One region of the Pseudomonas hefeiensis genome, then DNA from elsewhere that is predicted to be linked to it. Evidence: riboswitches for the same ligand, from Rfam matches in the RefSeq annotation. Region 1 holds a riboswitch; the other holds the start of a gene.
What was found. A riboswitch is a leader RNA that binds a small molecule or an ion and turns the genes downstream of it on or off. The one in region 1 is predicted to bind cobalamin.
Positions count from the first base shown of each region.

Region 2: it holds a riboswitch for cobalamin, as region 1 does, so the genes downstream of both, cobO (cob(I)yrinic acid a,c-diamide adenosyltransferase) here and cobW (cobalamin biosynthesis protein CobW) in region 1, are expected to answer to the same signal.

Region 1 is NZ_CP117449.1:2,320,947-2,325,353, reverse strand. It holds gene cobN (cobaltochelatase subunit CobN) at 1-656, opposite strand, end outside; gene cobW (cobalamin biosynthesis protein CobW) at 660-1,724, opposite strand; cobalamin riboswitch at 1,824-2,038, opposite strand; cobalamin riboswitch at 2,253-2,490, shown strand; gene PSH57_RS10345 (CbtB domain-containing protein) at 2,591-2,779, shown strand; gene PSH57_RS10340 (CbtA family protein) at 2,791-3,486, shown strand; gene PSH57_RS10335 (cobalamin biosynthesis protein) at 3,483-3,887, shown strand; gene cobM (precorrin-4 C(11)-methyltransferase) at 3,962-4,407, shown strand, end outside.
Region 2 is NZ_CP117449.1:1,624,232-1,628,638, forward strand. It holds gene PSH57_RS07045 (PQQ-dependent sugar dehydrogenase) at 1-522, opposite strand, end outside; gene PSH57_RS07050 (hypothetical protein) at 590-1,174, opposite strand; cobalamin riboswitch at 1,334-1,554, shown strand; gene cobO (cob(I)yrinic acid a,c-diamide adenosyltransferase) at 1,633-2,244, shown strand; partial or broken gene PSH57_RS07060 (cobyrinate a,c-diamide synthase) at 2,256-3,636, shown strand; gene bluB (5,6-dimethylbenzimidazole synthase) at 3,633-4,283, shown strand; gene cbiB (adenosylcobinamide-phosphate synthase CbiB) at 4,280-4,407, shown strand, end outside.

The sequences.
Region 1 (4,407 bases):
ATGAATGCCGTGTTCGCCGCTTGCAGGTGGGAGCGATAAAACAGCACCGCCGCCACCGGCTGCCCGACCTGCCAGTCGCTATGCCAATCGCCCAGGGTGGCGTTGGTTCTTTCCGGATGGTAGATCGCCGTGCGCGGCAGGGGTTGGGGTTCGCCCCAAGGATAGTCGCGACCGAACCATTGGCTGGCCAGGTTATGGAACAGATCCAGGGCATTGCCCAACCCGCCTTGGCGCAGGAACTGCCAGAGCCGGTCCCGATCCTCATGGGGTACGTTGCTCAAATCGCTGAGTTCCGGGTCCGGCCGATCGTCCCCCGGCACCAGGATCAGCTTCACCCCGCGCCCGGCCAGTTCCATAAGGCGTTCAATGCCGTAGCGCCAATAACCGATGCCACCATGCAGGGAAAGCAGGATGACCTTGGCGTGACGCAACACGTCGTCGAAATACAGATCCACCGAGGCGTGGTTTTGCACCTGCATCGGGTTGGCGAGGCGAAACTGCGGATAGTCGTCTGGCAACTGCCGCGCCGCTTCGGCCAGCAGCGCCAGGCTGGAGTCACCGCTGCACAGGATCACCAGCTCGGCGGGGGTTTGTCCGAGATCGGCAATGTTGTCGTCCGACACGAAACCGCCGGGCTGGGTCCTGAGCAGGTGCATGGCTTAGACGCTGAGGGCTGCGCGCAACTGCGCTTCGAGCAACCCGGCATCCAGCGCCTGGCCGATCAACACCAGACGGGTGACCCGCGCTTCATCGGCGCCCCACTGACGGTCGAAATGTTTGTCGAAGCGCGTGCCCACGCCCTGGATCAGCAAACGCATTGGCTTGCCAGGAATCGCCGCGAACCCCTTGACCCGCAGCACGCCGTGCTGCACCACCAATTGGGTCAGTGCGTCCAGCAGCAGGCTTTCGTCGGCCTGGGGCAGTTCGATGGAAATGGAGTCGAACGCGTCATGATCATGGTCGTCATCGTCGCCGTCATGGTGATGGTCGTGATGGCTGTGACGGCTGTCGATGTGTTCCTCGGAGCCGGCGCCCAGGCCGATCAACACGTCCAAAGGCAGGCGGCCGCTGCTGGCTTCGATGACCTTGACCGCCGGCGGCAGCTCTTCGGCCACTTCCAGGCGCACCTTGGCCAGGTCTTCAGGACTGATCAGGTCGGCTTTGTTGAGGATCACCAGGTCGGCGCTCGCCAGTTGGTCGGCGAACAGCTCGTGCAGCGGTGATTCGTGGTCCAGGTTGGGGTCAAGTTTGCGCTGGGCATCGACCTGGTCGGGGAACGCGGCGAACGTGCCGGCGGCCACGGCCGGGCTGTCGACCACAGTGATCACCGCATCGACGGTGCAAGCGCTACGGATTTCCGGCCACTGGAAAGCCTGGACCAGGGGTTTGGGCAGCGCCAGGCCGGAGGTTTCGATAAGGATGTGATCGAGGTCACCGCGCCGCGCCACCAACTCGCGCATCACCGGGAAAAACTCTTCCTGTACGGTGCAGCACAGGCAACCGTTGGCCAGCTCATAGACGCGACCGCTGGCTTCTTCTTCGGTGCAGCCGATCGAGCACTGCTTGAGGATTTCGCCGTCGATGCCCAGCTCACCGAACTCGTTGACGATCACCGCGATGCGCCGTCCCTGGGCGTTGTCGAGCATGTGCCGCAGCAAGGTGGTTTTACCCGAGCCGAGGAAACCGGTGACGATGGTGACAGGGAGTTTGGCCAGTGTTTTCATCGGATGCCCTTTGGCAAGGTGGCGGGCAAACGGGACGACAATCCGCACGCTTGAGCGCACGCGGAAGATTTCGCCACCGGATCACCCCGCCCGGTTGTAGTGAGAATCTGTTTCGAGGCAGGTCTCCTGGCTGACGGTGGGCCAGTCAGTCGACTGGCAGTTGCTGCGCCTTCCCGTGCACCCTTGGTAAAAGAGCATGCACAGTGGCCTTGCAGAAACATCACCGTTCACAGTTGCGGGGGCAGCCGCGGCTTGGACCGCGTTCCCTTCTTAGCTTCGGCCAATGCCGAAGAACCTCGAAGGCGCAAGGCTACGCAGGGTGTGGGGGCGGGTCAATCTCCAGAGAGCTCTGCGGTGCACATGCTACCGCCTTCGCGAGCAAGCCCGCTCCCACACTGGATCTATATTGATTTCAAATTTTGGGCCTGGTGACGATCCAGTGTGGGAGCGGGCTTGCTCGCGAAAGATGCGACTCGGTTTCAGCCTGTAAACCCATGCCAATTGACGCCCAGCCCCCGCCCATGCTCTCCTGTGCGCCTAGTTACGGGTGCCCTTCACAGGGTGAAACGGGAAACCGGTGAATCGTGTGCTTGCTTGCCAGGCCACGTCAGTCCGGTGCTGCCCCCGCAACGGTAAGCGAGAGAAGCGTCAGATCCACTGTGCATGCCCTGCTACAACAAGGGCGCATGGGAAGGTGACGCTTGCCGGCCAGGTACAAGCCCTGCCCCTCGCGAGCCCGGAGACCGGCCCATGACTCATGCATCAACAAACCCGCGGTGGGCGGGCGCTGTTCGAACCTTGGCGGGCCTGCGCCCGGGGTTTCATTGCGCTCGATTCACCCGATGACAAGACCATAGGGAAGCGCCATGTCGACCATCAGCAGCACCGCCCGTACCGCCAGCAGCTCCACAACCCTGAGCCAGCGCCTGAGCGCAGCGATTTTCGCCTCGATTCTCGGCGCGGGCCTGGTCTATTTCGCCGGTTTCTCCCATATCGAAGCGGTGCACAACGCGGCCCACGACACCCGCCACAGCGCCGCATTCCCGTGCCATTGAGACCTGACGACATGATCAAGCGTATCGCGCAAACCGCCGGTTTCAGCGGATTGCTGGCCGCCCTGCTGCTGACCCTCCTCCAGAGTTTCTGGGTATCGCCGCTGATTCTGCAGGCCGAAACCTACGAAAGCGCCCCGGCTACCGAGCTCCATGAACACACCGCTGGGGCTGCTCATTCCCATGACACCGAAGCGTGGGAGCCGCAAGACGGTTGGCAACGACTGCTCTCCACCACCGGCGGCAATCTGGTGGTCGCGGTGGGTTTCGCCCTGATGTTGGCGGGTTTGTACACCTTGCGTGCGCCGACTCGCACGTCCCAGGGATTGCTCTGGGGTCTGGCCGGTTATGCCACTTTCGTCCTGGCGCCCACCCTTGGCCTGCCACCGGAGCTGCCTGGCACGGCAGCGGCCGATCTGGCCCAGCGGCAGATGTGGTGGATCGGCACGGCGGCGTCCACCGCGGTGGGCATCGCCCTGATTGTCTTCGGCAGGCATTGGTTGCTCAAACTGCTAGGCGTGGCGACCTTGCTGGTGCCCCATGTCATCGGCGCGCCGCAGCCTGAGGTCCACTCGATGCTGGCGCCCGAAGCACTTGAAAGCCAGTTCAAGCTCGCCTCGCAAGTGACCAACGTCGCGTTCTGGCTAGCGCTGGGTCTGGTCAGCGCGTGGTTGTTCCGTCGCGGCAACCAGGCTCACCACGACGCATGAGCACCGGGCCGATCCTGGTGGTCGGCCTGGGCTGTCAGCGCGGCTGCCCGGCCAGCACATTGCGGGCGATGCTTGATCAGACGCTGCTGGCGCACGGCATTGAGCTCTCTGGGGTTGGAGCCTTGGCCAGTATCGACCTCAAGCAAGACGAGCCGGGTCTGCTGGAGCTGGCCGAGCAACTGAAGTTGCCGCTGACCTGTTTCAATGCCGGGCAATTGTCCAGCTACCAGGCGCGGCTCAGCCACCGCTCCGAGATCGCTTTTGAGCGCACCGGTTGCTATGGCATCGCCGAAAGCGCCGCCCTGGCCCTGGCCGACCGGTTGGGCACGACGCCCGCAACATTGCTGATTCCCCGCCAGAAAGGCCCCGGCGTCACGCTGGCATTGGCGGTCACGGCCTAAATCCCGATAATTCGCGCCCTCGATCATGAGCGATCTTCATTCAGCGTCGCTCACTCACCTTTTAGGAATCGGTCATGACCGTTTATTTCATTGGCGCCGGCCCTGGCGACCCGGAACTGATCACTGTCAAAGGCCAGCGACTGATCCGCAGCTGCGCGGTGATCATCTACGCCGGCTCCCTGGTGCCCATGGCCGTGCTGGAAGGCCACAGCGCCGAACAGGTGGTCAACAGCGCCGAGCTGCACCTGGAGCAGATTATCGAGTTGATCAAGGCCGCTCATTTCAAGGGCCAGGACGTGGCTCGGGTACACTCCGGCGACCCGAGCCTGTACGGTGCCATCGGCGAGCAGATTCGTTGCCTGCGGGAACTGGACATCCCGTTCGAGATCATCCCCGGCGTGACCGCGACCTCAGCCTGCGCCGCCCTGCTGGGCGCCGAACTGACCTTGCCAGACGTCTCCCAAAGCCTGATCCTCACCCGCTACGCGGACAAAACCGCGATGCCCGCCGGCGAAGAACT
Region 2 (4,407 bases), 700 kb from region 1:
AATCAGTCGGTCGGTGTCGGCCACGTACAGATCATTGCCGACCAGCGTCATACCGAACGGTGAGTTGAGGTTCTCCAGAAAGACCGTACGGGTTTCGGCGATGCCGTCGTGATTGGCATCACGCAACAGGGTAATGCGATTGGGGCTGGGCACCCCCGCACCGGCGCGGCCCATGACTTTCTCCATGACCCAGCCACGGATGCCCTTGGAATCGTCCGGCTTGGGCGGGGCATTTGTTTCCGCTACCAGCACGTCACCGTTGGGTAGCACGTAGAGCCAGCGTGGATGATCCAGCCCTTCGGCGAATGCGCCCACTTGCAGTCCCTGGGCCGGGGTGGGTTTGGCGCCATCCGGCCAGCCGACAGCTTCAGCAATGTTGACGGTGGGGATCAGGGTCTTGTTCGGTTCCGGCAGTTTTGGCGAGGGGCCAGTGCCGTCGGAAACCTGCAGCGTGGAGGACTCGCCGCAAGCAACAAGCCCTGCGGCCAATGCGACGATCAGAAGGTGTGGTGGCTTGAGCATGCGGGCTTCCCTATGAGTGCATGGTAGTTACTCATAGAGAAGCTTAGACCCGCGATGGTTCAACCGGTCAGCCGTGGGCCTGCTTGAACAGCACGGCGATGCCCGGATGATAGTGCCCGGCCTCATTGCGCAACTTGCGATAGGCATAGGGGAAGTACCAGGCCACTGCGCAGGTATTTTCCTTCTGCAGTTCGTCGATCATGTCCTGCAACTCTTCCGGCGTGGCGCTCTGCTGGGCTTTTTGCGGTGCTACAAACAGGCAGCCTAATCTCAGGTCACTGGAATAGCTGATACGTTTGGCGTCGCTGGTAACGTCGAGCAGCGGCTGGTTGAGGTTGAGACTCTTGACCTTCGGCCAGCGTTGAGTGGCCTGGATGAAGGCGCGCTCCTCGGTGCCGGCGATGAACAGATCGGCGCTGACGTTGCGCTCGCCTTCTTCATTCTGCTTGCGGGTGGGGGTGTTCTGCAGCGTGACCATCTCGGCCATCCAGGCTGCGGCCGACAGCAAGCCAAGATTGGCTTTTTCATCGAACCAGTAAGGTGTGTCGTTATCGCCGCGCACGGCGTTGTAACGGTCGATACAGTCAAACCAGCGTTCCAGCACCGGGCGCAGGAATTCCAGTTTTGGATTGCTGATGATCATGCCTTGCATGCTTTTGCCCTCTTGTTCTTGTGATATCGGGTCGTGATGCCTATTTGATATCACTTGCCGCAGCATGGCACAAGATTGGCGTCATTTTATTGATGGGGGCCAATATCCGCTGTTGAACCTGTGGCGGCTTTAATTGACGCTCCACCCCCAACCCTCTAACCTTCGCGGCTTGTTTCAGGTGCTCTGTGGCCGGGCGATCGTTGGGTCGACAGAGTGAAACAGGGAAGCCGGTGAGTGCATACGAACCCGGCGCTGCCCCCGCAACGGTAAATGAGTCAACGCTGTGCTAAAGCCACTGTGTCCGTATGACATGGGAAGGCGCGCAGCCCGGCATCACGCCGCTCATGAGCCCGGAGACCGGCCTGATTCATCCAACGGCATCACGGTGGGCGATGCCAGGCTTGTTGCCGTCTTTTTTGTGCCCGCCCGCCGTTATCCAATCCCAACGGAGAGCTCCCATGACCGACACCCCCGATCGCGACGAACGCCACCTGGCGCGGATGCTGCGCAAGAAAGCCGTGATCGACGAGCGCATCGCCAATTCGCCGAATGAATGCGGCCTGCTGCTGGTGCTGACCGGCAACGGCAAGGGCAAGAGCAGTTCTGCGTTCGGCATGCTGGCCCGGTCCATGGGGCACGGCATGCAATGCGGCGTGGTGCAGTTCATCAAGGGGCGTAACAGCACCGGTGAAGAGCTGTTTTTCCGCCGCTTCCCGGAGCAGGTGCGCTTTCATGTCATGGGCGAAGGTTTCACTTGGGAAACCCAGGATCGCCAGCGTGACATCGCCGCCGCTGAAGCGGCTTGGGCGGTCTCGCGTCAATTGCTGAGCGACCCGTCCATTGGCCTGGTGGTGCTCGATGAACTCAATATTGCCCTCAAACACGGTTACCTTGATCTGGACCAGGTGTTGAGCGACTTGCAGGCCCGCCCGCCGATGCAGCATGTGGTGGTGACCGGTCGTGGCGCCAAGCCGGAACTGATTGAGCTGGCCGACACCGTCACCGAAATGGGCATGATCAAGCACGCGTTCCAAGCGGGTATCAAGGCGCAGAAGGGCGTCGAACTGTGAGTGATGTTCCCTTGACGAGTCGTCACTGCCCGGCAGTGCTGATCGCCGCCCCAGCTTCTGGGCAAGGCAAAACCACGGTCACCGCTGCCCTGGCCCGCTTGCATCGCAATCAGGGGCGCAGGGTGCGGGTCTTCAAGTGCGGGCCTGATTTCCTCGACCCGATGATCCTGGAGCGGGCCAGTGGCGCGCCGGTCTACCAACTGGACATGTGGATGGTCGGCGAGCAGGAGAGTCGTCGATTGTTGTGGGAAGCCGCCGCCGAAGCCGACTTGATTCTGATCGAAGGGGTGATGGGGTTGTTCGATGGCACGCCATCGAGCGCCGATCTGGCACGGCATTTCGGTGTGCCGGTGCTGGCGGTGATCGATGGCACGGCCATGGCCCAGACCTTCGGCGCCCTGGCCCTGGGCCTGGCGCGGTATCAGCCGGACTTGCCCTTCGCTGGAGTGCTGGCCAATCGGGTCGGCACCTTGCGTCATGCGCAGTTGCTCGAAGGCAGTCTGACCGAAGGCCTGCGCTGGTACGGCGCCTTGTCACGGGAAACCGGCATCGAGCTGCCAAGCCGTCACCTTGGGTTGGTCCAGGCCAGTGAATTGAATGATCTGGACCTGCGCCTCGACGCCGCCGCCGATGCCCTGGCTGGCAGTTGTGAAGTGGCGTTGCCGCCAGCCGTGGAGTTCGCCGCGCCACAGGTGATTGCCGCGCAGCCGTGGCTGGAAGGTGTGCGCATCGCCGTGGCCCGGGACGAAGCGTTCGCCTTCACCTATGGCGCGAGCCTCGATTTGTTGCGAGCCATGGGCGCGCAACTGAGCTTCTTTTCACCTATTCATGACACCGAACTGCCGGAGGCGGACAGTCTGTATCTGCCCGGTGGCTATCCGGAATTGCACCATGTGGCGCTGGCGCAAAATGCGTCGATGCTGGCGGCGATCCGCGGGCACCATCAAGCTGGCAAGCCCTTGCTCGCTGAATGCGGCGGCATGCTTTATCTGTTGGACTCGTTGACGGATGTGGATGGCACCCGTGCCGAACTGCTTGGGTTGCTGGCCGGTGATGCGCAGATGCAAAAGCGTCTGGCGGCCCTGGCACTGCAATCGGTGGAGTTGCCGGAGGGCACTTTGCGCGGGCATACCTATCATCATTCCCTGACCAGTACCGGGCTGGAACCGATTGCCCGAGGCCATAGCCCCAATGGCGGGCGAGGGGCAGAGGCGGTTTTCCGGCAGGGCCGGATGACGGCTTCCTATGTGCATTTTTTATTTTCCGTCGAATCCGAGGGCGATTGCTGCGCTGTTTGCGCCTGATCTTCAGGCCGCTATCACGAGCAGGCTCGCTCCCACATTTGATCACCTGACCCCTGTGGGAGCGAGCCTGCTCGCGAAGCGGTCATGACAGACAACGCCTTTCCCCTGGCCGAACGCGACGCCATCTACCGGGCCATCGCCGAGCGCCGCGACATGCGCCACTTCACCGGCGGCACCGTTGAGCCAGCATTGCTGCGCCGCCTGCTGGAAGCCGCCCATCAAGCCCCCAGCGTGGGACTGATGCAGCCGTGGCGGTTCATTCGCATCAGCGACCGCGCCTTGCGTGGGCAAATCCGTCAACTGGTGGAGCAGGAGCGCGTCCGCACCGCCGAGGCCCTGGGCGAGCGCAGCGATGAATTCATGAAGCTCAAGGTTGAAGGCCTCAACGATTGCGCCGAAGTGCTGGTGGCGGCGTTGATGGATGATCGCGAGCGCCATATTTTTGGTCGACGAACCCTGCCGGAAATGGACCTGGCCTCGCTGTCCTGCGCGATCCAGAATCTGTGGCTGGCCTCTCGCGCCGAAGGATTGGGGATGGGCTGGGTTTCTCTGTTCGAGCCCCAGGCCCTGGCCGAGTTATTGGGCCTGCCCGCCGGTGCCAAGCCGCTGGCAATCTTGTGTCTGGGACCGGTCGAGGTTTTTTACCCGGCGCCGATGCTCGCCCTGGAAGGCTGGGCGCAGCCGCGTGCGCTGGATGAATTGCTCTACGAAAACCATTGGGGAGTGAGCCCATGAGTGTGGCGTTGCTCAGTGCCGCCGCAGTGGCGCTGGATGCGCTGTTGGGCGAACCCCGACGCTGGCATCCGCTGGTCGCCTTTGGTCGCTTTGCCGATCGTATCGAGCAGCGCTTCAACTCCGG